One region of the Streptomyces pimonensis genome, then DNA from elsewhere that is predicted to be linked to it. Evidence: riboswitches for the same ligand, from Rfam matches in the RefSeq annotation. Region 1 holds a riboswitch; each other region holds the start of a gene.

Region 1 (7,583 bases):
ACGGCGTGAACGGCGTGGCACTCGCCGTCTTCGTCTTCTTCTTCGTGCTGGTCACGGCCATGGGATTCCTGGCCGCACGCTGGCGCAAGGCCGAGAACGAGCACAGCCTCGACGAGTGGGGACTGGGCGGGCGGTCCTTCGGGACCTGGGTCACCTGGTTCCTGCTCGGCGGCGACCTGTACACCGCGTACACCTTCGTGGCCGTACCGGCGGCGATCTACGCGGCGGGCGCGGCCGGCTTCTTCGCGGTGCCGTACACGATCCTGGTGTACCCGCTGATCTTCACCTTCCTGCCCCGGCTGTGGTCGGTGTCGCACAAGCACGGCTACGTCACGACGTCCGACTTCGTGCGCGGCCGGTTCGGCTCGAAGGGCCTGTCGCTGGCGGTCGCGCTCACCGGCATCCTGGCCACGATGCCGTACATCGCGCTCCAGCTGGTCGGCATCCAGGCCGTGCTGGACGTGATGGGCGTCGGCGGCGGCGAGGACACCCACTGGTTCGTCAGGGACCTGCCGCTGCTGATCGCCTTCGGCGTGCTGGCGGCGTACACGTACTCCTCGGGTCTGCGGGCCCCCGCGCTGATCGCGTTCGTCAAGGACACGCTGATCTACCTCGTGATCGCGGTGGCGATCGTCTACATCCCGATCAAGCTGGGCGGCTTCGACGAGGTCTTCGCCTCCGCGAGCGAGGCGTTCGGCCGGACCGACCCGGCCACGGGCGCGCCGCGCGGTGCGCTGGTACCGGACGAGGCGGGCCAGTGGACGTACGCCACGCTGGCGCTCGGCTCGGCGCTCGCGCTGTTCATGTACCCGCACTCGATCACCGCGACGCTGTCCTCGCGCAGCCGTGAGGTGATCCGCCGCAACACCACGATCCTGCCGCTGTACTCCCTGATGCTGGGCCTGCTGGCGCTGCTCGGCTTCATGGCGATCGCGGCCGGGGTCGAGGTCGACAACGGTCAGCTGGCGATCCCGCAGCTGTTCGAGAACATGTTCCCGGACTGGTTCGCGGGCGTGGCCTTCGCGGCGATCGGCATCGGCGCGCTGGTGCCGGCGGCGATCATGTCGATCGCGGCGGCGAACCTGTTCACCCGCAACATCTACAAGGACTTCATCAAGCCGGACGCGACGCCGAAGCAGGAGACCCAGGTCTCCAAGGCCGTGTCCCTGCTGGTGAAGGTGGGCGCGCTGGTCTTCGTCCTGACCATGGACAAGACGGTCGCCATCAACTTCCAGCTGCTGGGAGGCATCTGGATCCTGCAGACCTTCCCGGCGCTGGTGGGCGGTCTGTTCACCCGCTGGTTCCACCGCTGGGCGCTGATCGGCGGCTGGGCGGTCGGCATGGCCTACGGCACGGTCGCCGCGTACGGGGTGGCCTCGCCGACGCAGAAGCACTTCGGCGGGTCGTCGAAGGAGATCCCCGGCATCGGCGAGATCGGCTACATCGGCCTCACCGCGTTCGTGCTCAACGTCCTGGTCACGGTCGTGCTGACCTTCGTCATGAGGGCCGTCAAGGCGCCCGAGGGCGTCGACCGGACCAAGCCGGAGGACTACACGGCGGACGTGGGCGACCCCGGTGTCCGGGTCGAGCTCCCGCCGGCCACGGCGGACAGCGCCCACTGAGGCGGCGGGTACGGAGGTGACGGGCCGTCGGGGAGAACCGGTGGCCCGTCGTCGCACCCGTCCGGCACACTCCGCTCATGGACCTCGTCATCCGGCCGGTGGAACCCGGCGAGTACGAGGAACTCGGTGAGATCACCGCGCAGGCCTACCTGCTCGACGGGCTGCTGGACTTCGGGGAGAGCGACGGGTACCTCGGTGAGCTCAGGGACGTGGCGAAGCGGGCCGCCGCCGAGGTGCTGGTCGCCGTGGAGAACGGGGCGGTGCTGGGCGGGGTGACCTTCGTGCCGGGTCCCGGCCCGATGGCCGACACAGCGGGGCCGGGCGAAGCGGAGATCCGGATGCTGGCGGTCGCCCGCGCGTGCCGGGGACGGGGCGCCGGGGAGGCTCTGGTGCGTGCCTGCGTGGACCGGGCGCGGGCCGTCGAGGGATGCGGACGGGTCGTGCTGTCGGCCCAGCGCACCATGCGTGCCGCCCACCGCGTCCACGAGCGGGGCGGTTTCACCCGCACACCGGAACGCGACTGGTACCCGCTGCCGGAGCTGGACGACATCGTGCTCCTCACCTATGAGTTGACGCTCTGAGACCAGCACGACACAAGATATGGGGTTGCTGGCGGCAGTCGGCACAAGATGTATGCTCATGCTCGCTGTCGTCGCAGGGGAATCCGGTGTGAGTCCGGAACTGTCCCGCAACGGTGTACCCATGCCTGCCCTCCCCGAGGCGCGCGCACGGGCGTCAGTCCGAGGACCTGCCGACAGTGCGCCCGGCCGTCCGGTCCGGGTGCCTGGACGTCCGGGCCTCGTGGAATGGGCCGGTGGACGCGGCGCCGCGTGCGCTCGTGTGCTGCCCTCCTGCCCTCTTCGAGGCCCCGTGCCGAGCGAGGGAGAGCCCCCACGTGACCATCGCGCCAGCCGATCCGGCCTCAGCGATCGACGTGACCGAGGAGAGCGGCGGTCCCGGTGCCGCGCTGCTGCGGACCCTGACCGAGCTGACCGCCGACCTGCCGGACGCCGACCCCGGCCGGGTCGCCGCCGCCGCGCTGCGCGGCCGGTCCGCTTCCGCCGACGCGGCGGAGCTGCGGGAGCTGGCCACCGAGGCGGCGGCCGGGCTCATCTCCGAGGACCCGGCCTACTCCCGGCTCGCCGCCCGGCTGCTGACCATCGGCATCCGCGCCGAGGCCGCCTCGCAGGGCGTCACCTCGTTCACCGGGTCCGTCGCGACCGGGCACCGCGAGGGCCTGATCGCCGACCGGACCGCCGGGTTCGTCCGGTCGCACGCCGCCCGCCTGGACGCGCTGATCGCCCCCCGGGCCGACGACCGCTTCGGCTACTTCGGCCTGCGCACCCTGTACAGCCGCTACCTGCTGCGGCACCCGGTCACCCGCAAGGTTGTCGAGACGCCCCAGCACTTCCTGCTGCGGGTCGCCGCCGGACTCGCCGAGGACGACAGCGCGCGCTCCGTGGACGAGGTCGCCGCGCTGTACGGGCTGATGAGCCGCCTGGACTACCTGCCCTCCTCCCCCACGCTGTTCAACTCCGGCACGCGCCACCCGCAGATGTCGTCCTGCTACCTCCTCGACTCCCCCAGGGACGAGCTGGACTCGATCTACGACCGCTACCACCAGGTCGCCCGCCTCTCCAAGCACGCCGGCGGCATCGGCCTGTCCTACTCCCGCATCCGCGCCCGGGGTTCGCTGATCCGCGGCACCAACGGGCACTCCAACGGCATCGTCCCGTTCCTGAAGACGCTCGACGCCTCGGTCGCCGCCGTGAACCAGGGCGGGCGGCGCAAGGGAGCGGCGGCGGTCTACCTGGAGACCTGGCACTCCGACATCGAGGAGTTCCTGGAGCTGCGCGACAACACCGGTGAGGACGCCCGCCGCACGCACAACCTGAACCTCGCGCACTGGGTGCCGGACGAGTTCATGCGCCGGGTGGACACCGACGGGCAGTGGTCGCTGTTCTCCCCGGCGGACGTGCCCGGACTGGTCGACCTGTGGGGCGAGGAGTTCGACGCGGCGTACCGGGCCGCCGAGGCGGAGGGCCTGGCGCGGAAGACCCTCCCGGCCCGCGAGCTGTACGGCCGCATGATGCGCACCCTCGCACAGACCGGCAACGGCTGGATGACCTTCAAGGACACCGCCAACCGCACGGCGAACCAGACCGCCGAGCCGGGCCACGTCATCCACTCCTCGAACCTGTGCACGGAGATCCTGGAGGTCACCGACGACGGGGAGACCGCGGTCTGCAACCTGGGGTCGGTCAACCTCGGCGCCTTCGTGGCGGACGGGGACATCGACTGGGAGCGCCTGGACGCGACCGTGCGCACGGCCGTGACGTTCCTCGACCGGGTCGTCGACATCAACTTCTACCCGACCGAGCAGGCGGGCCGCTCCAACGCCCAGTGGCGCCCCGTCGGTCTCGGCGCCATGGGCCTGCAGGACGTCCTCTTCAAGCTGCGGCTGCCCTTCGACTCCCCGGAGGCGAAGGCCCTGTCCACGAGGATCGCCGAGCGGATCATGCTCGCCGCGTACGAGACCTCCGCCGACCTCGCCGAGCGCTGCGGCCCCTTCCCGGCCTGGGAGAAGACCCGTGCCGCCCGGGGCGTGCTGCACCCCGACCACTACGGCGTCGAGCCCACCTGGCCGGAGCGCTGGGCGGCGCTGCGGACGCGGATCACCTCCGTCGGGATGCGCAACTCGCTGCTCCTCGCGATCGCGCCCACCGCCACCATCGCGTCGATCGCGGGCGTGTACGAGTGCATCGAGCCGCAGGTGTCCAACCTGTTCAAGCGCGAGACGCTGTCCGGTGAGTTCCTCCAGGTCAACTCGTACCTGGTGGACGACCTGAAGCGGCTCGGCGTGTGGGACGCGCGCACCCGTGAGGCGCTGCGCGAGGCGGGCGGCTCGGTGCAGGGCTTCGCCTGGATCCCCGAGGACGTGCGGCGGCTGTACCGCACCGCCTGGGAGATCCCGCAGCGCGCTCTGATCGACACGGCCGTCGCCCGCACCCCGTACCTCGACCAGGCCCAGTCGCTGAACCTGTTCCTGGAGACGCCGACCATCGGCAAGCTCTCCTCGATGTACGCGTACGCCTGGAAGCAGGGCCTGAAGACCACGTACTACCTGCGCTCCCGCCCGGCGACCCGGATCGCCCGCGCGGCGGCCCGGACCACCGTCCCCGTCCAGCAGGCGGCCGACCCCGAGGCCGTCGCCTGCTCCCTGGAAAACCCCGAGTCCTGTGAGGCCTGCCAGTGATGACCAGCGGAACCAAGAACCTGCTCGACCCGGGCTTCGAGCTGACTCTGCGCCCCATGCGCTACCCCGACTTCTACGAGCGCTACCGGGACGCCATCAAGAACACCTGGCACGTCGAGGAGGTGGACCTCCACTCGGACGTGGCCGACCTGGCGAGGCTCAGCCCCGAGGAGCAGCACCTGATCGGCCGGCTGGTCGCGTTCTTCGCGACCGGCGACTCGATCGTGGCGAACAACCTGGTGCTGACCCTGTACAAGCACATCAACTCCCCGGAGGCGCGGCTGTACCTGTCGCGGCAGTTGTTCGAGGAGGCGGTGCACGTCCAGTTCTACCTGACCCTGCTGGACACGTACCTGCCCGACCCGGACGACCGGGCGGCGGCCTTCGCGGCCGTGGAGAACATCCCGTCCATCCGGGAGAAGGCCGAGTTCTGCTTCCGGTGGATGGACTCGGTGGAGGAGATCGACCGGCTGGAGACCCGGTCGGACCGCCGGCGCTTCCTGCTGAACCTGATCTGCTTCGCCGCGTGCATCGAGGGCCTCTTCTTCTACGGGGCGTTCGCCTACGTCTACTGGTTCCGCGGCCGGGGCCTGCTGCACGGTCTGGCGACCGGCACCAACTGGGTGTTCCGCGACGAGACGATGCACATGTCCTTCGCCTTCGACGTGGTCGACACCGTGCGCAAGGAGGAGCCGGAGCTGTTCGACGAGCAGCTCGGGCAGCAGGTCACCGACATGCTGCGCGAGGCGGTCGAGGCGGAGCTGCAGTTCGCGCGTGACCTGTGCGGGGACGGGCTGCCGGGCATGAACACCGAGTCGATGCGCCAGTACCTGGAGTGCGTCGCGGACCAGCGGCTGGTGCGGCTGGGCTTCGCGCCGGTGTACGGCTCGGAGAACCCGTTCTCCTTCATGGAGCTCCAGGGCGTCCAGGAGCTGACGAACTTCTTCGAGCGGCGTCCGTCCGCGTACCAGGTCGCCGTGGAGGGCACGGTCGACCTGGACGAGGACTTCTAGGACGCCGTGCGCCCCGGTGCCGCCCCACGCCGCCCCTGCGGTGCGGTGCGGCGCCGCGCGCCGGGCGGCCGGTCAGCGGGGCACCGCCCGCAGCAGCAGGCCGCGCGGCCGCAGCGTGATGCCGATCCGGGGCCGGAGGTCGGAGCCGGGCACGTGGGCGAAGCGGTAGGCGGAGGCGACCACCGCGGTGACGAGCGTGAGTTCGGCCATCGAGAAGTGGTCGCTGGGGCACTTGCGGTTGCCCACGCCGAACGGGCTCATCGCGTACCTGGGCACGTTCCCCGCCCGCTCGGGGAGCCAGCGGTCGGGGTCGAACTCCTCGTGCCGCTCGTACGAGCGCCGGTCGCGCTGGACCGCGTACGGGCTGTAGATGAGGTCCGCTCCCTCGGGAATGCGGTATCCGCCGAGTTCCGTGTCGGTCACCGCGCGGCGGGTCAATATCCACACGGCCGGATACAGCCGCAGGGTCTCGACGACGACATTCGCGGTGTACTCCAGCTTCCGGACGTCCTCGAATGCGACCGGTCGGTCGCCCACGACGGTTCTCACCTCTTCGCGGATCCTGTCACCGACTTCCAGGTGCTCGGTGAGAACCAGGAGGAGCGACATGATCGTGGCTCCGACGGTTTCACTGCCGGGGGTGAGGATGGCGACGACCTGGTCGTGGATCTCCTGTTCCCCTATGGGCTCGCCGTTCTCGTCCCGCGCCTCCAGCAAAGCCGTCAGCAAATCGTTCGGCTTTCGACCGCTCGCCCGCCGGTCGGCGACGATCTCGTCGACCAGGACATGCAGATCGGCCAGCGCGCGGTTGAATTCCCGGTTGGCCGGGAGCGGAACCCTGTAAAGCGGTCCGAGCGGTACCACCATGCGCCGGTACATGCCGCTGAACAGCGTGGCGAGGTCGGCGCAGACGCGCTCCGCCCGGGCGTCCATGGAACTGCCGCGCATCAGGCAGCGGGCGGTGACCCGGACGGCCATCCGGAAGGACTCCGCCGTGACGTCCAGCACCTCCTTGGAACGCCAGCGCTCCACGAGCGCGTACGCCTCCTCCGCCATGATCGGCCCGTACGCGGGAATGGCGTCGAGCTTGAACGCGGGCTGGATGGTGCGGCGCTGGCGCCGGTGCAGCGGGCCGTTGGCGGTGGCGACGCCCTCCTTGCCGAGCAGGTCCTCCAGGGACTCCCACAGTGGTCCGGCGATGATGTAGTCGGGGCTCAGCGCCACCGCCCCGGTGAGGGCGGGGGTGGTGACGGCGTACACCGTCTTCGGGCCGAGCTTGAGGCGCACCACGTCGCCGTGGTCGCGCAGCCGGGACATGAAGGACAACGGATCGCGCGCCAGCCTCCAGCCGTGGCCGAGGACGGGCACTCCTCCGCCGGCCACGGGGGGTTCGCGCAGCGGGGGCACCTCGGCCGCCCCGGGGTTCGCCGACCCGACGCTCATGACTCACCTGCCGCTTCGTTGTCGACGTACGGGGGTGTGGACCGGTCGTCCCAGCTGTCGACCCGGTACCGGCCGGACTCGTGGTGGAACCAGTAGACGGAGCTGAACCAGTTCCGCATGTTGCCGACGCAGGCGCGTACGGCGGCACTCGTTTCCTTTCCTCCCACCGTGCCGTCGTCGAGGGTGTCCGCGAAACGCAAGGCGTCCCTCTCGGCGTCCTGGAATTCGCTGATGCATTCCTCGACGCGC
Region 2 (7,583 bases), on a different contig from region 1:
GCCCGGATGCCGGTCCGGCCAGGTCGCCGAGGTCTGGTTGCCCGCGTCGTCGTACGCGTACCGCTCCGTCCATCCCGGCGCGCGGACGGCGGTGACCCGGCCCAGCGGGTCCAGGTCGAAGGTGCGGGTGCCCGACAGCCGGTCCGCGACCGAGGTGAGGTGGCCGTCGGCGCGGTAGGCGTAGGCACGGCCGGTGACGGTGCGGGCTCCGGCGGTGGTGTGCTGCGCGGTGAGCCGTCCGGCCTCGTCCCAGGCCGACGTCGTGGTGAGCGCGTCGGCGAAGACGCGGGCCAGCTCGCGGCCGGCGGCGTCGTGGGTGAAGTCGATCCGCCGGCCGCCCGTGGTCAGCCGCAGGGGGAGCCCGCCGGATCCGTAGGAGTAGGACGTGACGTGGCCGGTGGGCGTGGTCCGGCGGATACGCCGCCCCAGGTCGTCGTAGGAGTACACGAGCGGGCGGCCGTCCGACAGTTCCGTCTTGACCTGCCCGCGACGGTCGTACTGGTACCGCAGTTCGCCCTCCGGGCCGACCGCCTCCAGGAGGCGCCCGGCCGGGTCGTAGGCGTAGGTCGTCACCCGCCCGTCGACGACCTTGCGGAGCACCCGGCCGAGCCGGTCGCGCTCGAAGGAGACGGTCCCGCCGAGGGCGTCGGTCCGCTCGGCGAGCCGGCCCGCGGCGTCCGTGCGGTAGGTCAGGGTGCGTCCGTCGAAGTCGGTCTCGGACACGATGTTGCCGACCGCGTCGTACTCGTAGGTCCAGGCCAGACCCTGCGGGTTGGTGACCCGGGTGAGACGCAGGTCGTTGTCGTGCTCGAACGCGTAGCGGGCGCCGTCGGGCCGGGTGCCGGCGAGCGGGAGGTCGAAGTGGGTGTACTCGTAGCGGGACACGCCGCCGGCGGCGTCGGTGTGGGTCAGGCAGTTGCCCTCACCGTCATAGGTCCATGACTCGGTGGCGCCGCCCGGGGCGGTACGGCGGGCGAGCTGCCCGTCCGCGGTCCACTCCAGTCGGGTGACCCCGCCCGTCGGGCCGGTGACGCGGACCGGGCGGCCGAGCCCGTCCCGCTCGGTGCGGGTGGTGGCCCCGGACGGGTCGGTCACCTCCACCACCAGCCCCGCCGCGTCGCACACCACCCGGGTGGTGCCCCCGAGGGCGTCGGTGACCGAGGTGAGCCGGCCGGCGCCGTCGTAGGAGGTGCGGGTGGTACGGCCGGCCGGGTCAGTGACGGCGGTCCGGTTGCCGCGTTCGTCGTACGTGTACGCCGTGCGGGCGCCGTCCGGTCCCGTGACCTCCACCGGCAGCTCGAACGGACCGCGCTCGACGCGCAGTCCGGAGCCGTCCGGACGGACGGCCGAGACCAGCCGCCCCTCCTCGTCGTACGTGAAGCCGGTGGTGCAGCCGAGCGGGTCGGTGCGGGTGAGCAGGTTGCCGTGGGTGTCGTGGGTGAACCGGGTGGTGTGGCCGAGCGCGTCGGTCGTGGCGATCACCCGGCAGCGGTGGTCGACGAGGTGGCGGGTGGTGCGGCCGTCGGCGGTGGTGAGCGTGGTGGTGCGGTGGCCGGTTTCGGGGTCGGGTTCGGTGTAGGCGAGGGTGATCTGGACGTGGCCGGCCTCGCCGCCCTCGGCGACGACGCGGTCGCGGTCGTCGTAGACGTAGTCGTAGCGGCTTCCGTTGGAATCGATCCAGGCGGTGACGCGGCGGTGGTCGTCGTAGACGAAGGCGGTGGTGGCGCCGGAGGGCTTGGTGGCGGTGGCGAGGTCGCCGCCTTCGTAGCCGTAGGCCATCAGCGGCAGGTCGGTGCCGTCCTCGCCCGCGCCGGCCAGCAAGAGGGCGGTGATCCGGCCGTCGGCGCAGGTCAGCTTCACCTGGTGGCCGGCCGAGTGGACCAGGGCCAGCGGCAGGCCGTCGTCGGCGCGGTCGACGGTGACGGTGTGGCCGTTGCGGTCGGTGAGGGACGTCAGCCAGGCGGTTCCGTCGCCGCCGGGTTCGACGCCGGGCGGGGCGGTGAAGTGGCGGGTCAGGCCGGTGTCGGGGTCGGTGAGCGTGTAGTCGCCGTCCCCGTCGCGGGCCAGCAGGGTGCGGGCGGTGCCGGAGTCGGGGCGGGCGGGGGTGCCGGGGACCGGGTGCGGATAGGTGATCAGGAGGCCGTCGGCGCCGGCGTGGACGACGCCGACCGGGTCGATCTCCAGGCGCTCGTCGACGGTGGACGTCCAGGACGGCCCCAGGAAGCGGCCGGCCGTGCAGCCGGACTCGGTGCGCCGGGTGAACACCAGCGGCAGGATGCCGGGGATCTCCACATCCGTCTGGGGCAGGAACATCCGGCCCGAGGCGAGGTCGACGGGGTCGGTGCCGTCGGTGGTGCGGGTGCCGTCGGGGCGGTCGTGGGTGCCGCCGGGGGCGTCGTCGACCAGGTTGCGGAGACGGGCGGCGTCGGCGGCGTCCGCGGCGATGCGCACGCTCTTGACCGCGGCGCCGCCCCCGCCGGTGGCCGCGGTCAGCGCGAGGTCGGGGACGAGCCGGCCGAAGCCCTCGTAGGGGTCCTTCATGAAGTCGCCGACCATCTGCCTGCCGGTGCCCACCGGGTCGTTGGCGGCCAGCACCAGGCCGGAGGCCAGGTTGTTGAGGTTCGTGGCGTACTCGGCGGGGTGGGTGATGTTGTACGGGTCCAGCGGGTTGATCCCGCGCACGAAGTTCACCAGCCCCGCGCTGCCCTTGATGATCCCGCCGCGGACGTGGTCGCCCATGATCTGCCACTCCCGCAGGCCGTCACCCGCCTGCTGCGCGTACGACGGCTTCTCGGGGGCCAGGTCCCGCGCCGCGCGGACGGCGCTGCGGGCGGTCTCCGCGGCCGTGTTCCGCTGCTCGCGGGCGTCGGCGAGGATCTCCTGGGCCTCCTGCATCAGCTTCCTGCCCGGGTCCTGGAACGTGGCGGCGGGGCGGGGCGGCAGCGTGGACGGGTCGCGCTGCTCCGGGGGCTGGGCGTTGTAGCGCTCGACGGCCCTGTTGTAGCCGTCGACCTTCTCGCGGTGGGCGTCGGCGGCGTCCTCGGACGCCTCGACCCCGTCCTTCCACTTCTCGATCGCCGTCTGCGCCTGCCCCTGTGCCCAGGTCACGGTGGAGGCGAACGACTCCAGCGCGGCGGCCGCCTCCTCACAGGCGTCGGCGCCCCTGAACCACTTGGGCGGCTGGGTGCTCACCGCCGTGCGCAGCGCCTCGGCCGCCTTGCCCTCGAGCCGGGAGGAGTCCAGGCCCTTCAGCCCCTCGCCGGCGTCGTCGAACGCCTTCCGGAAGGCGCGGAGTTTCCCGGCGGTGGAGCGGATCTTCTCCGGACTGCCGTAGATGAGCTTGGTCTTGTCCTCGGTCTGCCCGAGGTCCAGCTCGTCGACCTCGGCGCCCATCCGGTTCGCGACCGAGCGCGACTGCTCGCGCACCCAGTCCGCGCCGGACTCCCAGCCGACGTCGTCCAGCCGGTCCGCGGTCCAGTTCCCCGCGCCCTCGACCCGGTCGCCGACCCACTCGACACCGTCCTCGACCGCGTCCTCGACCGAGTCCGGCGTGATGTCCTTGATGAAGTCGCCGATGCCCACGTTCAGTCACCCCCGCCGTCGCCCGGCCCGCCCTGTCCACCCTGCTGCTGCGCCTGCCGGGCGCGTTCCTCGGGCGAGGGACCGAACGTCTCGTCCAGCGCCCGGTCCCACTCCTGCTCGTCGACGCCCAGCGCCTCGTTGAGCATCTCCGACCGCCGGCCGCCCTGTCCCTCCGTGAGCAGCGTCCGGCCGGTGTCCTTCCAGGTCTGCTCCATCTCCTGGCCCGCCCGGTCCCACGACCCGGCACTCCAGTCCGGGTCCAGGGCGTCCGGCGTGAACACCTCGCCCCAGCCCTGTCGGGTGATCTCCTCCTCGGAGGCGTGCGGATTGCCACCCGCCACGGAGTTGACCCCCACCTTCAGCGCCCCCTCGACGTACTGGTCGTGCTCCCACTGCGTGCCGGCCGCCAGACCGAGCCGGTCCGCGAGCTCGCTGGCGTCGTGCACCAGGGCGCGCACGCCCCACTCCCAGCGCTCGCAGAAGTCCTCGAAATCGACCGACAGCCCGTGGTGCCCGGCCTCCATCCCCGTCATCGACAACTGGGAGAAGCCCTTGCCCATCACCGAGCCGGTCGCGCCGCCCAGGTCGCCCAGCCCGTCGATGGTGGCGCCCACACCCTGCGTGAACTTCGCCACCGACGCCTCGTCGAAGCTCAGGTCCAGCCCGTCACCGCCCACGACCACGCTCCTCCCCGGCCGTCCCGGCATCGACGGCGGCCCCGTCCGGAACGATCCCGGTGACCGGCGGGAAGAACATCGACCCGTCCTCGGTGGCGATGTCCACGGCGAGGCCGGCGGGCTCTCCCAGGCCCGGCACGATCTCGTCCACGATGCGCGCGCCCAGCAGCGCGGCGTACTCCACCGGCCGCTCCCCCGGCCCGTGAACAAGCGCGAACCGGGCCAGCGCCGTCTCGTCCGTGAAGGCGCACACCCACCGCACCCCGCCCGAACGCGCGCTCCACAGGCGCCCGTCGACGGACGGGACCAGCAGGACCGTCCTGCGCATCTCGCCGACCAGCGCCCGGGGGTCGCCGACCCCCGCCCGCCGCTCGGCGATCCGCTCGGCCAACGCCGTCCTGGGCTGCTCCACGACCCCTCCCTCGTTCCGGACGATGCCTGATGAGACCGTAGGCCATGACGCGCGGGGCCGGGGTGACGGTTCTCATGTCCCGTGAGGACGCGGCGCGGGCGCGGACGGACCTGTGGCCACGGTCTGTCGGCCGGCACGGCGGACCGTGGCGTGGCCGGTGTCCGCCGGCGCCTCCACCACTTGAACGCAAGCGCGTTCGACATCACGGTCCGTGCTTCCACGGTGCGGTCGTCCAGGGTTCGAGAGGCACACGAGGCGCATGCGGCAGTCAACCGCCCAGATCATCCGCAATCCGGTCCTGCCGGGTTCGCACCCTGATCCGTCCGCGCTGCGCGTGGGCGCCGACTGGCACCCCGTCGGACCGCCCCTCGACGCCACCGTCCTGTCCGACGAGCACGCCGAGGAGTTCGAGGACGGCCGGATCCGGGCCCTCGGCCTCACCGGCGCGTTCGCCGGCCTGTGGGCCTGGGACCTCACCGGGGGCGGTCTGCCCGCCGATTTCGACGAGGCGGCCTGGCGCGCGCTCCGTTGACGTCGTATGACGCGCCCCCGGGAAGACCCTTCGAGGGCGGAGCCGTGGTCCAGCGGGCTGTGCCGGCCTGCGGCGGCCGGTGGTTCAGGGGATGGCCGGGGCCGGGGAGGGACTGCCCGCCGTGGTCACCGGGGCGCGGTGCGACGGCTCCGTCGCCCTGCCCGAAGGCGGCCGTACCGGCCGGGCACGGGGCCTCGGCAGCCGCCCGCCGCAGGCCGGCGGACGCGTGCGCCCGGAGCCCGGGACGGGTGCTTCGGGCCGCACCCGCGGGGCTGTGGTAGCTTCCGAACGCCAGTCGAACCCGTGCACACGGCCTTCCGCGTGCACGGGTCAGGGAATCCGGTGGGAGCCCGGAACTGACGCGCAGCGGTGAGGGTGACGGGCGGGGCAGCAGCCACTGGACGACGGTCACAACCGGGTCCGGGAAGGCGTTCCGCCGGGGTGATCCCGAGTCCGAAGACCTGCTGGCGACCGATCGTCCGCACGGGCCCCGCGTATGGGTCCTGACGTTGAGGAAGCCGCCACCGTGCATCTGCCACGTCCCGCCCGCTGTTCCGTCCTGCTCCTGACCGGGGCGCTGTTGCTCACCGCGTGCGGTTCCGGCGCGGGGTCCGGCTCGTCCGGAAAGCCCGCCCCCGCCGGAGCGCGGGCCGTCACGCTCGACAACTGCGGGCAGGAGGTGACGGTCGGGGCCCCGCCGAAGCGGGCCGTGTCCCTGAACCAGGGCACCACCGAGATCCTGCTCTCCCTCGGCCTGGCCGACCGCATGGTGGGGACGGCCACCTGGACCGACCCGGTCATGAAGGGACTGGAGCGGGCCGCCGCGAAGGTGCCCCGGCTGGCCGACGACCAGCCGTCGTTCGAGCGGGTCCTGGACGTCGAACCGGACTTCGTGGCCTCCTCCTTCGCCTCCACCCTGGGCAAGGGCGGGGTGGCCCCCCGCGACAGGTTCGAGGAGCTCGGCGTGCCCACGTACCTCTCGCCCGCCGACTGCGAGGGCAAGGACAACAGCGGCGACGGCGACGGCTCGCGGACGAAGCCCCTGACCATGGACACCGTCCACCGCGAGGTGCGGGAACTGGCGCGGGTCTTCGGGGTGGAGGAACGGGGCGAGAGGCTGGTCGCCCGGCTGGGGAGCCGGGTGGCGGAGGCCGCGTCCGGGATCCGCGCGGGGGACACCACCGTGCTGTACTGGTTCGCGAACCAGGAGTCCCCCTACATGGCGGGCTGCTGCGGTGCGCCCGGCGTCATCACGAACGCGCTCGGCGCGAAGAACGTCTTCGACGACACCACGCAGGAATGGCCCCAGATCAACTGGGAGACCGTCGCCGACCGCGACCCCGACGTGCTCGTCATCGGCGACCTCACCCGCAGGTCGCAGACCGCCGAGTCGGCCGAGAAGAAGATCGCGTTCCTGGAGTCGAACCCGGCGACGAGGAACATGGAGGCGGTGAGGGAGAAGCGGTACGTGCTGCTCAGCGGGCAGGCCATGAACCCGACGATCCGCACCGTCGAGGGCGTGGAGAAGGTGGCCGCCGCGCTGCGCGAGTACGGGCTCGCCGGATGACCACCACGCCGCGGTCCTCCCCGGCCCGCCCGCCGCGGGGCGCCGCGGGTGCGCTGCGCGGCGTGGCCGGCCTGGGCGCCGGGCTGGCGGTGCTCGCCGCGTCCGTCGCCGTGGCCATCACCATCGGCCCGGCGGACATCGGTGTCGGCGACGCCTGGTCGGTGGTCGCCTCCCGTCTGGGGTGGGGCACGACGGAGCTGACCCCGATCCGGGAGGGCATCGTCTGGAACCTGCGGCTGCCGCGCACCCTGCTCGCGGCGGTGTGCGGTGCCGGGCTCGCCGTGTGCGGCGCGGTGATGCAGTCGTTGCTGCGCAACCCGCTCGCCGACCCCTTCGTCCTGGGCGTCTCCTCCGGGGCGTCGACCGGCGCCGTCGTCGTGATCGTCCTCGGCGCCGGCGGCGGTGTCCTGTCCGTCTCCGGCGGCGCGTTCGTGGGCGCGGTGGGCTCGTTCGCGCTGGTGCTGCTGCTCAGCCACACGCTCGGCGGGACGACGGACCGCGTGGTGCTGTCCGGAGTGGCCGCGATGCAGCTGTTCTCCGCCCTGACCTCGTTCGTGGTGACGACGACGGCCGACGCGGAGACCACCCGGGGCGTGCTGTTCTGGCTGCTCGGGTCGCTCGGCGGGGCCGGCTGGACCGAGGTGGGGCTGTGCCTGGCCGTCCTGGCGCTCGCCCTCGTGGTGTGCCTGGGGCACGCACGCACCCTGGACGCCTTCGCCTTCGGCCGGAACGCCGCGGCGACCCTCGGGGTCGCGGTCGCCCGGACCCGACTGGTGCTGCTGTGCGTGACCGCGCTGCTGACCGCCGCGCTGG
Region 3 (7,583 bases), on a different contig from region 1:
TCCAGGTGGCGGACCAGCAGCGGGGCCTCGCCGTGGTCGGCGACGGCGGCCGCGGTGTCCACCCACAGCCAGGTGGCCTCCTCGCGGGTGAGGACCTCGTGGGCGTCCTCGGGGTCGGCGCCGTCGTGCTCGGCCAGCCACAGCAGGGCGTACGGCCGCAGCGCCGGCTCGTCGAGCACGGTGCGGACCTCGGGCTCGGCGGGGGCGCCGACCACGCGCAGCGCCTCGAAGGCGAGGCCGCGCAGCAGGGCGTCCTCGCCCCGGGCGGCGTCGATCAGCTCCGTGACGGCGCTGCCGACCGGCCGGGCGGCGAGCCAGGCGCGGTACTCGGCGCGGGCCGCGTTGGGGCGCAGCTGGGCGCAGCCGCGCAGCATGTCCTCGGCGCCCTGCTCGATGTTCCCGGCGGGGCTCTGCGCGGCGACGCAGATCTGCTCCAGCTTGACCCACACCGCCCAGCTGCCGAGCGGGGTGAGCGTGGCCTGCCCGTCGCCGTAGGTGAGGGCCCCGACGGAGGCGAGGGCGCACAGCGCCCAGTCGAGCAGCGGCTCCAGCGGGGCGTCCGCGGCGGGCACGGCGCTCGCGGGCCGGGGCCGCTGGAGCGGCACCTTGGGTCTGAGCTCCCGGGGGAGCCCGGACCCGTGCGTACCGGGCTGGGCCGGGTCGGGCTGCGGGACGTAGTCGACCTCGCAGCGCTCCGTGCGCAGTTCGGTCACCCGCTGCTGGAGGAGGTCGAGGAGCTGGGGCACGGGGACCGGACCGGCGGAGAGCTGGAGGAAGGAGAGGACCTGCGGCATGGCCGTGACGACCTCGGCGACGGCGGCGGCCTCGTACTCCTCGGGTTCCGGGTGGGCGAGCGACCAGGCGTCGCAGAGGGCGACCCAGCCGCGCAGCACGGCGCTGTCGTCGCGGTCCCAGGCGCGCAGCCGCCAACCCGGGCGGGCACTGTCGCCGTGCACCTCGATGAGGCCGGCCAGGCGGGCGGTGTCCCAGTCGGCACGGACCTGAGCGGGGGTCAGGTCCAGAGCGCGGGCCGCCCGTTCGGCGGTCGTGTCGGAGAGGGTGGCCTTGCCGTCGGCGGTGGCACTGTCCCCGCCGGGGCCGAGGGCGGCGTCGGCCCAGCGGGCGACGCGGGCCGCGGCGGCCAGAACGGAGCGCGCCATTCTGGCCAGCTCCGCCGGGGCCGGCGTGCCCTCCGGGGGGCGCGGCGCGGGGCGGCGCGAGCGCCGCTGGTTCACCGCGGTGGGAGCGGCGGCCAGGGATCGCGGGCGGACGAGTCGGAGCCTGGAGTCGCGCGGGATACGGGACGTCACGGGTGCAGTCTTCCTGTTGACGGTCCGAAAACCCAAACGGAATGCCGACGGGGACGCCGGGGCGGCTCGCGCCTCGACTCCGGACGCGGCCGGAGGGAGGATTCGGGCCACTGGTACGGCCATAAACGGAATCCCCGGCACCGGCTGTCCGGCGCTCCCCCGTCGCGGTCACATCAGGGGGGTGAGGAAGCGCCGCAGCGCCTCTTCGTAGGCCTGTGGGTCGGCGTTCCACATCGCGCCGTGGGAGGCGTCCCTGACGGTGTGCAGGGTGACGGTGTTCGGGTGGCCGGCGGCGAGGCGGCGGGAGAACCGCCAGGGCGCCACCGTGTCGTCGGGGCCGTGGAAGATCTGCGTGGGGACCGCGATCCGGTCCAGGTGGACGGCTTCGGGCCTGCGGTCGCCGTACAGGCCCGTGCGCCCCTGGGCGGCGCGGACCGCGAGCGGCAGCAGCGCGCCCGGGGTGCGCCGGGCCGTGGCGAGGGCGCGCAGGGTCGCCTCCCAGCTGAGCACCGGGGAGTCCAGGACGAGGCCGGCGACGCGGGCGCGCACCTCGGAGCGGGCGGCGGTGCGCAGCGCCATGGTCGCGCCGGTGGACCAGCCGTACAGGACGACCCGCCGGGCGCCGGAGTCCACGGCGTGGTGGAGCGCCGCGTCGAGATCGCGCCACTCGGTCTCGCCGAGGTGGTTGAGGCCGTGCGGGGGACGCGGCGCGCCGGGGTCGCCCCGGTAGGCGGGGGCGAGCACCGGGAAGCGGTGGCGGTGCAGGAACTCCATGAGGTTCATGGTGTGCTCCCGGGTGGCGCCGAGGCCGTGGACGGCGATCACCCAGGTGTCCCGGGCTCCCGGGACGAACCATGCGGGCAGGGGGCCGAGTTCGCCGGGAACCTCGAGGTCGGTGTGGTCCAGGCCGAGGGCGCTGCCCGGGTCGCCGACGTACAGGTTCGGGGTGAGCCGGGCGCGGTCGCCGGGTTTCGGGGTGCCGTACGTCACGCGTTCGAGACGGCGCACGACGGTGTCGGCGGAGTCCGGGGCACCGGGCAGTACGGGACCGACGACCGCGTGGAAGCCGTCGCCGGTGAGACCGTGGCGTCCGGGCCGCAGTGTGGTGAAGTCCCTGGTGAGGGCCATCTGGCCGGCGGCGGTGGAGTGGACGGTGAGGCCGGGGTCGGTGGGCAGGGGGCCGCCCGGGGACGTCCTGAGCGCGGCGTCGCTGGCGTACCGGCCGACGGCCACCGCGGCGGCGCCGGCGCCTATCACGGCGGTGACGGCAGCGGCCGTCGCTCTGGCAGTGCGCACGTTCTCCAGTGTCATGTCGGAACGTGTACCCGGCCAGCGGGGGCGGGCACCGCAGGGCCGGCGGGTCCGTCCGGCCGCGGGACGCGGGCGCACCGGCGGGGAGTTCGGGGCGGGTTGCTCCGCCCCCGCCGCCCCTTCCCGTCCCCGGAGGCTGCGCCCCGGCCCCCGTCTCCGGACGCCGGACGGACCGGGTGCCGTCCTCAGCCCCGCTGCCCGTACCCCCGCAGCCGCTCCCCCACCTCCGTCACCTGCTCCGGGGTCAGCAGGTGCGGGGACAGACCCGGGACGGAGGACGCGGTCAGCCAGAGGCGGCACATCCACTCCAGCTGGGCCGTGCGGTCGTAGGCCTGGTCGAGGGTCGCGCCGTGGGTGACGGTGCCGTGGTTCTGCAGGAGGCAGCCGGTGCGGCCGTCGAGCGCGCGGAGCATGTTCTCGGCCAGTTCGTCCGTACCGTACGTCGCGTAGCGGGCGACCCGGACGGGCCCGCCGAGCGCCGCCGCCATGTAGTGGATCAGCGGCAGCTCCTCGACGAGCGTGGAGACGGCCGTCGCGTGCACGGCGTGCGTGTGCACGACGGCGCGCGCGCCGGTCGTGCGGTACACCGCGAGGTGCATGGGCAGCTCGCTGGTGGGGACGAGCGAGCCGAGGACCTGCCGGCCGGTGAGGTCGACGCCCGTCACGTCGTCCGGCGCCAGCCGGTCGTAGGGCACTCCCGACGGCGTGACCAGGACGGTCTCGCCGACCCGCACCGAGACGTTGCCGGAGGTGCCGACGACGAGTCCGTCCGCGACGGTCCTGCGCGCGGCCCCGACGAGTTCCGCCCAGGCGAGCGCCTCCTCCTCGCTCACGTCCCGGGCGCCCCCCGCTTCCCGTACGTCCCCTCGCCGCTCAGTCATGCCGCGATCCTGCCAGGCGACCCTCCCTCGTCGCGGCACCGCCGTCCGGCGGAGTCTCCACCCCCTCTTACGGTCACCACGATGCCCGTTCCAGTTCATCTTCCGTTCATCCTGGTTACCTACATTCGACCAGCCAATGACCTCGAACGATTGCCTGGGTAAATGGAAAGCTTCTCGCTGATCCTCGCGATTGTGGTGGTAACCGCACTCGCGTTCGATTTCACGAACGGTTTCCACGACACCGCGAACGCGATGGCAACGACCATTTCGACCGGTGCTCTCAAGCCCAAGGTCGCGGTGGCCATGTCCGCCGTACTCAACCTCGTGGGCGCCTTCCTCTCGGTGGAGGTCGCCAACACGATCTCCAAAGGACTCGTCGACGAGTCCGGCATCCGTCCCGAGGTCATCTTCGCCGCGCTGGTGGGCGCGATCCTCTGGAACCTCCTGACCTGGCTGGTCGGTCTGCCGTCCAGTTCCTCGCACGCCCTCATGGGCGGTCTGATCGGCGCCGCCGTCGCCTCCGCCGGTCTCGGCGCGGTGCACGGCGACGTGCTGGTCACCAAGGTCCTGATCCCCGCGATCGCCGCCCCGCTGGTGGCCGGAGTCGCCGCGATGTTCGCGACCCGGCTGACCTACCGCCTGGGCAGGAAGGCCGACGGCAAGGCCTCCGAGAAGGGCTACCGCGCCGGCCAGATCGCCTCCGCCGGCCTGGTCTCCCTGGCCCACGGCACCAACGACGCCCAGAAGACGATGGGCATCATCACCCTCGCCCTGGTCGCGGGCGGCGCCGTCGCCCCCGACTCCGACCCCCCGATGTGGGTCATCCTCTCCGCGGGCATCGCCATCGCGCTCGGCACCTACCTCGGCGGCTGGCGCATCATCCGCACCATGGGCAAGGGCCTGACCGACCTCCAGCCGCAGCAGGGCTTCGCCGCCCAGACCAGCGCCGCGACGGTCATCCTGGCCTCCTCGCACCTCGGCTTCTCCCTCTCCACCACGCATTCCGTCTCCGGTTCCGTGATGGGCGCGGGCCTGGGCCGCAAGGGCGGCGTCGTCCGCTGGTCGACCGCCACCCGGATGTTCGTCGCCTGGGGTCTGACACTGCCGGCGGCGGCCCTGGTCGCGGCGCTCGCCGAGTGGGTCTGCGGCTTCGGCGACTGGGGCACCGCCCTCGTGGCCGTCTTCCTGATCGCCTCCAGTGCGGCGATCTGGAAGATCTCCCGGCGCGAGGTCGTCGACCACACCAACGTCAACGACCACGAGGCACCGGAGGCGGAGCCGTCCGGCGTGGTGACGCAGGCGATGGCCGCGGTGACCCCGCCCCCGGCGGGCACCCTGACCGACGACCTCTCGGCCACCATCCCGGCGCCGGCCCCCGCCGACCCGGCGGCCCCGCCGGCCACGACCACCGTCTGACCGCGACCCGGCAGACCCGGTACGAAGGAAGAAGAGCACCATGAAGATCGACTGGGCGGCCCTCGGCTCCGTCTTCGGCGTCAGCCTCGTGGTCACCGTGGTCCTGGTGGGCCTGTTCACTCTCGGCATCAACGGCCTCTCCCGCCGCGAGCGGGCCGCCGCCCAGGGCCAGCCGGCGGCCCTGGCGGTCACCGGCGCCTACGCCTGCTTCGCGGCGTGCGCGGCGGCGGTGGGGTACGGCATCTACCTGATCATGGCCTGATCACGGGCCGCACCGGTCCGGGCGGGCGGTGCGGGAGCCGAGGCTCCCGCACCGCCCGCCCGCGTGTACGCACCCCCTCCCGGGGTTCACCCACCGGAGTCCCCCTGTGGGCCTCAGCACACTTCAGCCTCGCAGGTCAACGGCAAGTTGACGGCCCTTCCAGGGCCGTGGTGGACTGCCTCAGCCACTACGGCGGCAGGAGAGGAAGCCGGTGCGATTCCGGCGCGGTCCCGCCACTGTCACCGGGGTGAACATCCCGGGAGCCAGGAACTCTCACCGCCGGTCTCGTCGAACCAGGGCGTGGACACCCTGAGTGAGGACATAACGCCATGCGCGGCTGCCTGCCGAGGTCGACCAGCGACACTCCGCCCCGTCCGGGGGCCGTCCCCTGCGGATCCGCGGTCGGCTGACCCCATGGGTACCGATCGCGTGTTCGCGTACGGTGCCGCCGCCGGCCTCCTCGGCGACCTGTTGCTCGGCGATCCCCGCCGGGGGCATCCGGTCGCCGCTTTCGGGCGGGCCGCGGCCGCCGTGGAACGGGTGCTGTGGCGGGACGACCGGGGCCGGGGCGCGATGCACACCGCCGTGTGCGTCGGCGGGACCGTGGCGCTGGGGAGCCTGGCCGCACGCCTCGTACGCTCCTCCCCCGCCGCCTCCGCCGCCCTGACCGGTGTCGCCACCTGGGCCGTCGTCGGCGGGACCTCGCTGGCCCGGGAGGCCCGCGCCATCGGACGGGCGCTGGAGGCCGGGGACGTCGAGGCGGCCCGGGCGCGGCTGCCGCACCTGTGCGGCCGGGACCCGCAGGCCCTGGACGCCGACGGGATCGCCCGCGCGGTGGTCGAGTCCGTCGCCGAGAACACCTCCGACGCCGTGGTGGGCGCGCTGGTGTGGGGCGCCGTCGCCGGGGTGCCGGGACTGCTCGGGTTCCGGGCCGTCAACACACTGGACGCGATGGTCGGCCACAAGTCCCCCCGTTACCGCCGCTACGGCTGGGCCTCCGCCCGCCTCGACGACGTCGCCGGGTGGCCCGGGGCGCGGCTGACCGCCGTGCTCGCCGCGCTCGCGGGACCGGACCCGCGCGGGTCCGTGCGGGCGTGGCGCGCGGACGCGGCGGAGCACCCGAGCCCCAACGCCGGACCCGTCGAGGCGTCCTTCGCGGGCGCGCTCGGCGTGCGGCTCGGCGGACCCCTCTCCTACGGCGGGCGGGTCGAGCACCGGCCCGTGCTCAACGGCGGCGGACGTGCCGTCGCCGTGTCCGACATCGACCGGGCGGTACGGCTCTCGCGGCGGGTCGGCTGGCTCGCGCTCGCGGCCGGCGCCGTCGCACGGAGCGCCATGAAGGGACGTACGTCGTGAGCGGCGGAGGGCTGCTGGTCGCCGGGACCACCTCGGACGCCGGCAAGAGCGTGGTGACCGCCGGGATCTGCCGGTGGCTGGTGCGGCAGGGCGTCAAGGTCGCGCCGTTCAAGGCGCAGAACATGTCGCTGAACTCGTTCGTGACGCGGGAGGGCGCCGAGATCGGGCGGGCGCAGGCCATGCAGGCCCAGGCCTGCCGGGTCGAGCCGACCGCGCTGATGAACCCGGTGCTGCTCAAGCCGGGCGGCGAGCGGTCCAGCCAGGTGGTGCTGCTGGGCAGGCCGGTCGGCGAGATGAGCGCGCGCGGCTACCACGGCGGGCGGCAGCAGCGGCTCCTCGGCACGGTGCTGGACTGCCTGGAGCAGTTGCGGGGCACGTATGAGGCGGTGATCTGTGAGGGGGCCGGCAGCCCGGCCGAGATCAACCTGCGGCGCACCGACATCGTGAACATGGGGATCGCCCGGAACGCCGGGCTGCCGGTCCTCGTGGTCGGCGACATCGACCGGGGCGGCGTCTTCGCGTCCTTCTTCGGCACCGTCGCACTGCTCTCCCCCGAGGACCAGGAGCTGGTCGCCGGGTTCCTGGTGAACAAGTTCCGGGGCGACGTGTCGCTGCTGGAACCGGGCCTCGACATGCTGCGCGGCCTGACCGGGCGGCGGACCTACGGCGTGCTGCCCTTCCGGCACGGGCTCGGCATCGACGAGGAGGACGGACTCAGGGTGTCGCTGCGCGGCGCCGTACGGGAGTCCGTGGTCGCCGCGCCGGTCGGTGAGGACGTGCTGCGGGTCGCCGTGTGCGCGGTGCCGCTGATGTCCAACTTCACCGACGTGGACGCGCTCGCCGCCGAGCCGGGTGTCGTGGTGCGGTTCGTGGACCGTCCCGAGGAGCTGGCCGACGCCGACCTCGTGGTGGTGCCGGGTACGCGCGGCACCGTGCGGGCGCTGGAGTGGCTGCGGGAGCGCGGGCTGGCGGACGCGCTGCGGCGGCGGGCGGCCGAGGGACGCCCGGTGCTCGGGATCTGCGGCGGGTTCCAGGTGCTCGGGGAGC
Region 4 (7,583 bases), on a different contig from region 1:
TCCAGGCCCGCCGTCGGTTCGTCGAGGACCAGGACACGGGGCCGCATCGCGACCGCGCCCGCGATCGCCGTCCGCTTGCGCTGCCCGTAGGACAGCAGGTGTGTGGGACGGTCGGCGAGGGCGGCGATGTCCAGCGCGGCCAGCGCCTCCGCCACCCGGGCGCGCACCTCCGCGTCGGGCAGGCCGAGGTTCAGCGGGCCGAAGGACACGTCCTGTCCGACGGACGCGGCGAACAACTGGTCGTCGGGGTCCTGCACCACCAGCTGCACGGTGGTGCGCAGCGCCGTCAGGCCCTTGCGGTGGTAGCGGACCGGTCGCCCCTCGACGGTCAACTCGCCTCCGTCCGGACGCAGTCCCCCGCTCAGCAGCCGCATCAGCGTCGTCTTGCCGCTGCCGTTGCGTCCCAGCAGCGCCAGCGCGCGCCCCTCGCGCACCTCGAAGTCCAGGCCGCTGAGCACGGGCGGGCCGTCCTCGTACGCGAACGACGCGCCCCGCAGGGCCACCAGGACGGTCCCGCTCACGACAACGGCCTTTCCAGTAGGAGGGCGAGGGCGGCCAGCGCCGCCAGCAGCGCCACGCTCAGCGCCGTGAACCGGACGGAGACGCGGACTTCGGGCACCAGCACGCGCAGGGTGCCGTCGTAGCCGCGCCCGGCGAGCCCGGCCTGCAGCCGCGCCGCCCGGTCGAAGGACCGGACGAACGCGGTCGCGCCGAGCCCGCCCAGCGAACGCCACGCCGCCGCCCGGGTGGTGTGCCCGAGCCGGGCCGCCTGCGCCTCCCGGACGCGGCGCACCGAGTCCAGCAGCAGGAAGCTCATCCGGTACGTCACCAGCGCCACGTCCACGAGCGGGGCCGGTACCCCGGCCCGCACCAGGCGCGGCAGCAGGTCGGACATCGGTGTGGTGAAGGCGAACAGCAGGACGCCCAGCGAGGCCGCCGACGTGCGCAGCAGCACCTCCCCGGCGCGTGGCGGCCCGTCCTCGGCCCAGGACACGAACCCGCCCGGCCCGCCCACCCGCACCAGCAGCGTCAGCGCTCCGGTGACGCAGAAACCCAGCGGCACCCGGTACGCCCGCCACAGCCGCCGGCCCGGCACCCCGGCCGGGCCGAGCAGCACCGCGAGCGCCGTCACCAGTACCAGGGCGGCGCCCGGCCACGGCGGCAGCGAGATCGCCAGCACGGTGAGGCCCAGTCCCAGCACCGCCTTGTCCACGGGATGACGGCGGCGCCAGCGGCTGCTGTGCGCCGCCGCGTCGATCGGCAGCACGTGGTGTCAGTCCCGCCGCCGGGGCGCGGCCCCGCCGCCCGGACCGGGGCCGGCCCCGGTCCGGAATCCGTCACCGGCCGCGGGGCCGTCGCCGTCCTGTGCGGTGGCCGGTCCGCCGACGGCGTCCCGTCCCGTCGCGCCGCCCGGCCGGCTGTCGGCAGTGGCGGCGTCCGCACCGGCACCCGGTCCCGGGCCGGTCTCCGCCGCGGCGAGCGCCCGCGCCTCCCCCTGCCGCCGCCCGCGCCGCACCCCGAAGCAGTACCCGAGGACGCCCGCGCCGAGCGCGGCCTGGAGGGCGAACAGTGCCGACTCGATCTCGCCGGACGGCGGTTCGTACAGCGGCGAGAACCAGGGCTCGTAGTCCGGGTCGATCTCGGTGATCGCGGTCTCCGCCTCGGCGTCCGCGCCCGCGAACGGCTCCTCCTTGTGGTCGCCGAGCCCGAACACCAGCGGGATCACGGCGAGCGCGGCCACGAGCACCAGCAGCAGCGTGTTGATCCTGGCGTTGCGGCTCATCGGGCCGCCTCCGCCGAGTCCGCCGCCTCCGCCGGGTTCGCGGTCCCCCGTCCGGCCACCGAGGCGACCAGCACCCCGAGCCGCGTCAGCTCCGCCTTGCCCGACTGCACCAGCATGCGCATCACCAGCACGGTCAGCAGCCCCTCGCTCACCGCGAGCGGGATCTGCGTCACGGCGAAGACGGAGCCGAACTTGCCCAGCGCTCCCAGGAACCCGCTGCCGGGGTCGGGGAAGGCGAGCGCCAGCTGCACGCTCGTCACGCAGTACGTCGACAGGTCGGCGACGAACGCGCCGAAGAACACCGCCACCATCAGCGGCACGTCGCAGCGGCGCAGCAGCCGGTAGACCCCGTACCCGGCCCAGGGGCCGACGACCGCCATCGAGAAGACGTTGGCGCCCAGGGTGGTCAGCCCGCCGTGGGCGAGCAGCAGCGCCTGGAACAGCAGGGTGATGGTGCCCAGCACCGCCATCACCGGCGGCCGGAACAGGATTGCGCCCAGACCCGTGCCGGTGGGGTGGGAGCAACTCCCGGTGACCGACGGCAGTTTCAGCGCGGACAGCACGAACGTGAACGCTCCCGACGCGCCCAGCAGCAGTGTGCTCTCGGGATGTTCCCTGACGTCACGGACGAGCGACCGGGCTCCGTGGACGAGGAACGGCGCCGACGCGACGCCCCAGGCGGCCGCGTGCGCCGGAGGCAGGAAACCCTCGGCGATGTGCATGGCTCAGCAGACCCTCTCCAGCACCTCGTGGATGGTTGACGCGCCTTGGCCGGTCTCCTGGCTGACGGGTACCACCGTCCGTGCCCCGCCTTCCCGGGCCCCGAGGGACCCAGTGGCCGTCCGTGAGGACTGGAGCCGGACTTCCCGATCACAGTGGCGAGGGCCGCACCGGTATCGCACCGATTTCCCGTCACCAAGGCGTGGTGACAGTAGTGCCCGTTCCGGTCCGGTGACAAGCGGCCGTCGGGGGCGCGCGGACGGCGCCCGGCGGCTCGCGACCGGGCGCACACCTGCGTGCCCGACAGGAGCGGAGCTTCCCGCAAAGGCGGGGAGTGAGGGGCCGCCGTTCTGGGCAGCACCTTGCTGCAATTAATATGCAACAACGGTTTCCGGGCAACATGGAGTGAGGTTCGATGACGACCCGACGAATACGGGGGGCCGCCGCCGCGGTCGCGATGGCCGGTGCGGTCGCCGCCTGCTCGGCGCCGGGCGACGGCGGCGCGGGCGGCGGGGCGTCCGCCGACTCCGTCGTGATCGGGGTCCCGTCCGAACCGGACACCCTCAGCCCCCTGCTCGGCTACGGCAAGGACGGCAACTCCAAGATCTTCGACGGGCTCCTCGCCCGCGGCGCGGACATGGAGCTGAAGCCCGCGCTGGCGAAGGCCCTCCCCGAGGTCACCGACGGCGGCCGTACCTATACGTACACCCTGCGCGACGGCGTGAAGTTCAGCGACGGCGAGCCGCTGACCGCCGACGACGTGGTCTTCACGTACGAGACCGTGCTGGACGACAGGACCAACAACACCGCCAGGAGCGAACTGGACGCGATCAAAGAGGTCGAGGCGGACGGCGACGACAAGGTCGTCTTCACCCTCGACTACCCCTACGCGGCCTTCGCCGCCCGCACGGTGCTGCCCGTCGTCCCCGAGCACGTCGCGGGCGGGCAGGACCCCAACACCGGCTCCTTCAACACGAAGCCGGTCGGCACCGGACCGTACGTCCTCACCGACTGGAGCAAGGGCGAGAAGCTCACCTTCAAGGCCAATCCGCACTACTGGGGCGGCGCCCCGGAGGTGGAGAAGCTCACCATGGCGATCATCGCCGACGACGACGTCCGCGCCACCCGGCTGCGCTCGGGCGACCTCGACGGCGCGACCCTCCCGCCCAACCTCGCCGCCACCTTCAAGAGCGACGACGGCAAGAAGACGTACCGGGCGACGTCGTACGACTTCCGCGCCGTCACCCTCCCCACCGGCAACCCGGTCGCCGGCGACACCGCGATCCGCCGCGCCCTGGACCTCGCCGTGGACCGCGAGGCCATGGTCGACAAGATCCTCGACGGCGCCGGCCGCCCCGCCTACGGCCCGCTGCCCGTCGACGACCCCTGGTACGCCAAGGGCATCGACCGCCCCCAGGACCTCGACGAGGCCGGGAGCATCCTCGACGAGGCCGGCTGGAGGACCGGTGAGGACGGCATCCGCGCCAAGGACGGCCGCCCCGCCCGCTTCACCCTCTACTACCCCTCCGGCGACAAGGTCCGCCAGGACCACGCCCTCGCCTACGCCTCCGACGCCAAGAAGGCCGGCATCGACGTCCAGGTGGAGAGCGCCACCTGGGAGGTCATCGAACCCCGGATGAAGCACGACGCCGTCCTCGCCGGCTTCGGCAGCACCGGCGATCCCGACTTCGGCCTCTACACGCTCCTGCACTCCTCGCTCGCCGGCGACGGCTTCAACAACATGGCCCTCTACGACAACCCGGCCGTCGACGAGGCCCTCGACACCGGCCGCCGCGGCCAGGACCCCGAGGACCGCAAGGACGCCTACGACACCCTCCAGCGCGAACTGGTGAAGGACCCCGGCTACACCTTCCTCACCCACATCGACCACATGTACGTCCTCGCCGACCGCTGGAAGGACCTGACCACCCAGGTCGAACCGCACGAGCACGGCTTCGCCAGCGGCCCCTGGTGGAACGTCGAGGACTGGCAGCCCAAGGCATGACGACCCTCCCCTGGGGAGAGATGACCCGGCTCACGGCACGGCGGGCCCTGTCCGCCGTGCCCGTGCTGCTCGTCGTCACCTTCGGCGTGTTCGCCGTCGCCGCCGCCTCCCCCTTCGACCCCGTCAAGGCGTACGCCGGCACCGCCGCGCTCGGCGCCGACCAGGAGACTTTGGACCGGCTGCGGGAGAACCTCGGCGTGGACCGGCCCTTCACCGTCCGCTGGTGGGACTGGCTGACCTCCGCGCTCGGCGGTGACCTCGGGCAGTCCAGCGTCATGCGCCAGCCCGTGGCCGAGGTGATCGGCGAACGCATGGTCTGGTCGGCCCTGCTGTGCGCCGTCGCGTTCGCCCTCGCCGTCCTGCTCGGCACCGTGCTCGGCGTCCTCGCCGCCCGCCGCCCCGGCTCGCTCCTCGACCGTACGGTCACCTCCCTCGCGTACGCCCTGGAGGCCGCCCCGGTCTTCTGGACCGCCCTGCTCGCCGTCTGGCTGTTCGCCCTCGAGCTGGGCGTCCTGCCGGCCGGCGGTCTCACCGACACGGGCAGCGACCGGGTCACCTTCGGCCAGGTCGCCGGCCACCTGGTCCTGCCCGCCGGCGTCCTCGCCGTCTCCCAGCTGCCCTGGTTCACGCTCTACGTCCGTCAGGGCGTCGGCGACGCCCTCGCGGAGGACCCCGTACGCGGCGCCAGGGCCCGCGGCCTGAGCGAACGCACCGTCCTGCTCGGCCACGCCCTGCGCTCCGGACTGCTGCCCGTGCTCACCCTGATCGGCTCCCGCGTCCCCGAACTCATCACCGGCGCCCTGTTGGTGGAGACCGTGTTCAGCTGGCCGGGCATCGCCGCGGCCACCGTGGAGGCGGCCACCTCCGTCGACTTCCCGCTGCTGGCCGCGCTGACCACCCTCGCCACCGCCGCCGTCCTCGCCGGAAACCTCCTCGCCGACCTGCTCTACGGACTGATCGACCCGAGGGTGAAGCTGAATGAGATGTGACCACCATGGCTGACACCACCGCCGTGACGAGGACGAGGACGGGGACGGGGACGGGGACGGCGTGGCGCGCGCACGGCGCCGCCCGCCGCTCCACCCACACCCTCCGCCTGCGGGTCTCCGCGACCCTGGTCGCCGTGACGGTCCTCGCGGTGCTCCTCGTACCGCCGCTGGTCCGGCTCGACCAGCAGGCCGTCGACCTCGCCGCCAAACTCCTGCCGCCGTCCTGGGCCCATCCCTTCGGCACCGACGACGTGGGTCGCGACCTGCTGCTGCGCTGCGTCTACGGGCTCAGGGTGTCGTTGTTGGTGGGCGTGGTGGCCGCGCTCGCCGCCACCGTGATCGGCACCGCCGTCGGCGCCACCGCCGGCGCGCTCGGCGGCCGGGTCGACCGCGTGGTCATGCGCCTGGTCGACACCTTCTCCTCCGTACCGCACCTGCTGCTCGGCGTCTTCATCGTCGCCATGTTCCGGCCGGGCGTCTGGCCGGTGGTGATCTCCGTCGGCCTCACCCACTGGCTGTCCACCGCCCGCATCGTGCGCGCCGAGGTCCTCTCGATGCGCTCCCGCCCGTACATCGACGCGGCCGTCTCCGGCGGTGCCTCCCGGTGGCGGGTCGTCGTACGGCACCTGCTGCCCGGAGTGCTGCCCCAGGCCGGCCTCGCCGCCGTCCTGATGGTGCCGCACGCCATGTGGCACGAGTCGGCCCTGTCCTTCCTCGGCCTCGGCCTGCCCGCCCACACCGCCAGCCTCGGCACCCTCATCCAGGACGCCCGTGGCTCCCTGCTCGCCGGGCAGTGGTGGCCGACCCTCTTTCCCGGCCTGTTCCTGATCGTCCCCACCCTCGCCGTCGCCGGCCTCGCCGGTGTCTGGCGGGAGCGGATCAACCCCCGCCGCCGATCGGAGCTGGCCCTGTGACCGAGCGATCCCCCGTACTGTCGGTGCGCGGCCTGTCCGTACGCTTCCTGCTGCCGGGCGGCCGCCGGGTCGCCGCCGTCACCGACGCCCGCTTCGACGTGGCGCCCGGTGAATGCCTCGCCCTGATCGGTGAGAGCGGCTGCGGCAAGTCCGTCCTCGCCTCCGCCCTGCTCGGTCTGCTCCCCGCCAACGCGCGGACAGCGGGCCACGCCCACCTCGGCGACCTGGACCTGCTGACCGCCGACGAACGCACCCTCGCCCGCGCCGTGCGGGGCCGTCGCATCGGCCTCATCCCGCAGAGCCCCGCCGCCCACCTCACCCCGGTGCGCACCATCCGCTCCCAGACGGAGGAGACGGTCGCCCAGCTCACCGGCGTCCGGGGCCGTACGGCCCTGCGCGCAGCGGCCGAGCGGGCCGCCGAGCGGGCCGGGTTCCCGCCGGACCACCTCGACCGCCACCCCCACGAACTCTCCGGCGGCCTGGCCCAGCGCGCCGCCACCGCCCTCGCCCTGATCGGCGACGCGCCCCTGCTGCTCGCCGACGAACCCACCACAGGCCTGGACCGTGACCTGGTGGACCGCACCGCCGACGAACTGCGCCGCCACGTCGACGCCGACGGCGACCGGGCCCTGCTGATGATCACCCACGACCTTGCGGCGGCGGAACGCGTCGCCGACCGGGTGGCGGTCATGTACGCGGGCCGCATCGTCGAACTCACCGACGCGAAAGCCTTCTTCGGCGCCCCCGGCCCACGGCACCCCTACAGCCGGGGCCTCCTGGACGCCCTCCCCGACCGGGCCTTCACCCCCATTCCCGGCATGCCCCCCGAACTCGGCGACCTCCCCGACGGCTGCGCCTTCGCCGCCCGCTGCGACCGGGCCACCGACGCCTGCACGGTCCTCCCGCCCTTCACCGGGTCGATCGCCTGCCACCACCCGGCCCCGGCATCCGCCCCGGAGGACATCCGTGCTTGAACTGCGCGCCATCACCGCCGGTTACGACCGTCGCGCCCCCGTCGTCCGGGACGCGACCCTCACCGTCGCTCCGGGCGAGTCCGTCGGCCTGCTCGGTCCCAGCGGCTGCGGCAAGTCCACCCTGGCGCGGGTCGCCGCCCTCCTGCACCGTCCGGACTCCGGGGAAGTCGTCCTCGACGGCACCCCCGTACGCCACTG

The links. Region 1 has a riboswitch for cobalamin ahead of KYY02_RS03260 (ribonucleoside-diphosphate reductase subunit alpha). Riboswitches for the same ligand answer to the same signal wherever they lie in the genome.
Region 2: linked by a shared signal. The riboswitch ahead of KYY02_RS30530 (ABC transporter substrate-binding protein) and the one ahead of KYY02_RS03260 (ribonucleoside-diphosphate reductase subunit alpha) in region 1 are both predicted to bind cobalamin.
Region 3: linked by a shared signal. The riboswitch ahead of KYY02_RS18730 (cobalamin biosynthesis protein) and the one ahead of KYY02_RS03260 (ribonucleoside-diphosphate reductase subunit alpha) in region 1 are both predicted to bind cobalamin.
Region 4: linked by a shared signal. The riboswitch ahead of KYY02_RS22070 (energy-coupling factor ABC transporter permease) and the one ahead of KYY02_RS03260 (ribonucleoside-diphosphate reductase subunit alpha) in region 1 are both predicted to bind cobalamin.

Annotation. Positions count from the first base shown of each region.
Region 1 covers NZ_JAHWZY010000002.1:154,349-161,931, reverse strand. The annotation lists gene mctP (monocarboxylate uptake permease MctP) at 1-1,622, shown strand, start outside; gene KYY02_RS03265 (GNAT family N-acetyltransferase) at 1,700-2,203, shown strand; cobalamin riboswitch at 2,219-2,392, shown strand; gene KYY02_RS03260 (ribonucleoside-diphosphate reductase subunit alpha) at 2,518-4,878, shown strand; gene KYY02_RS03255 (ribonucleotide-diphosphate reductase subunit beta) at 4,878-5,891, shown strand; gene KYY02_RS03250 (bifunctional albaflavenone monooxygenase/terpene synthase) at 5,964-7,334, opposite strand; gene cyc1 (epi-isozizaene synthase) at 7,331-7,583, opposite strand, start outside.
Region 2 covers NZ_JAHWZY010000049.1:33,201-40,783, forward strand. The annotation lists gene KYY02_RS30510 (putative T7SS-secreted protein) at 1-3,582, opposite strand, end outside; gene KYY02_RS30515 (hypothetical protein) at 3,585-4,259, opposite strand; gene KYY02_RS30520 (hypothetical protein) at 4,249-4,671, opposite strand; gene KYY02_RS30525 (beta-xylosidase family glycoside hydrolase) at 4,931-5,203, shown strand; cobalamin riboswitch at 5,536-5,666, shown strand; gene KYY02_RS30530 (ABC transporter substrate-binding protein) at 5,730-6,770, shown strand; gene KYY02_RS30535 (FecCD family ABC transporter permease) at 6,767-7,583, shown strand, end outside.
Region 3 covers NZ_JAHWZY010000017.1:92,597-100,179, reverse strand. The annotation lists gene KYY02_RS18755 (hypothetical protein) at 1-1,310, opposite strand, end outside; gene KYY02_RS18750 (alpha/beta hydrolase) at 1,479-2,606, opposite strand; gene KYY02_RS18745 (class II aldolase/adducin family protein) at 2,807-3,502, opposite strand; gene KYY02_RS18740 (inorganic phosphate transporter) at 3,665-4,918, shown strand; gene KYY02_RS18735 (hypothetical protein) at 4,959-5,180, shown strand; cobalamin riboswitch at 5,335-5,472, shown strand; gene KYY02_RS18730 (cobalamin biosynthesis protein) at 5,595-6,536, shown strand; gene KYY02_RS18725 (cobyric acid synthase) at 6,533-7,583, shown strand, end outside.
Region 4 covers NZ_JAHWZY010000023.1:9,685-17,267, forward strand. The annotation lists gene KYY02_RS22055 (energy-coupling factor ABC transporter ATP-binding protein) at 1-521, opposite strand, end outside; gene cbiQ (cobalt ECF transporter T component CbiQ) at 518-1,267, opposite strand; gene KYY02_RS22065 (energy-coupling factor ABC transporter substrate-binding protein) at 1,274-1,783, opposite strand; gene KYY02_RS22070 (energy-coupling factor ABC transporter permease) at 1,780-2,505, opposite strand; cobalamin riboswitch at 2,536-2,718, opposite strand; gene KYY02_RS22075 (ABC transporter substrate-binding protein) at 2,919-4,508, shown strand; gene KYY02_RS22080 (ABC transporter permease) at 4,529-5,497, shown strand; gene KYY02_RS22085 (ABC transporter permease) at 5,503-6,411, shown strand; gene KYY02_RS22090 (ABC transporter ATP-binding protein) at 6,408-7,385, shown strand; gene KYY02_RS22095 (ABC transporter ATP-binding protein) at 7,378-7,583, shown strand, end outside.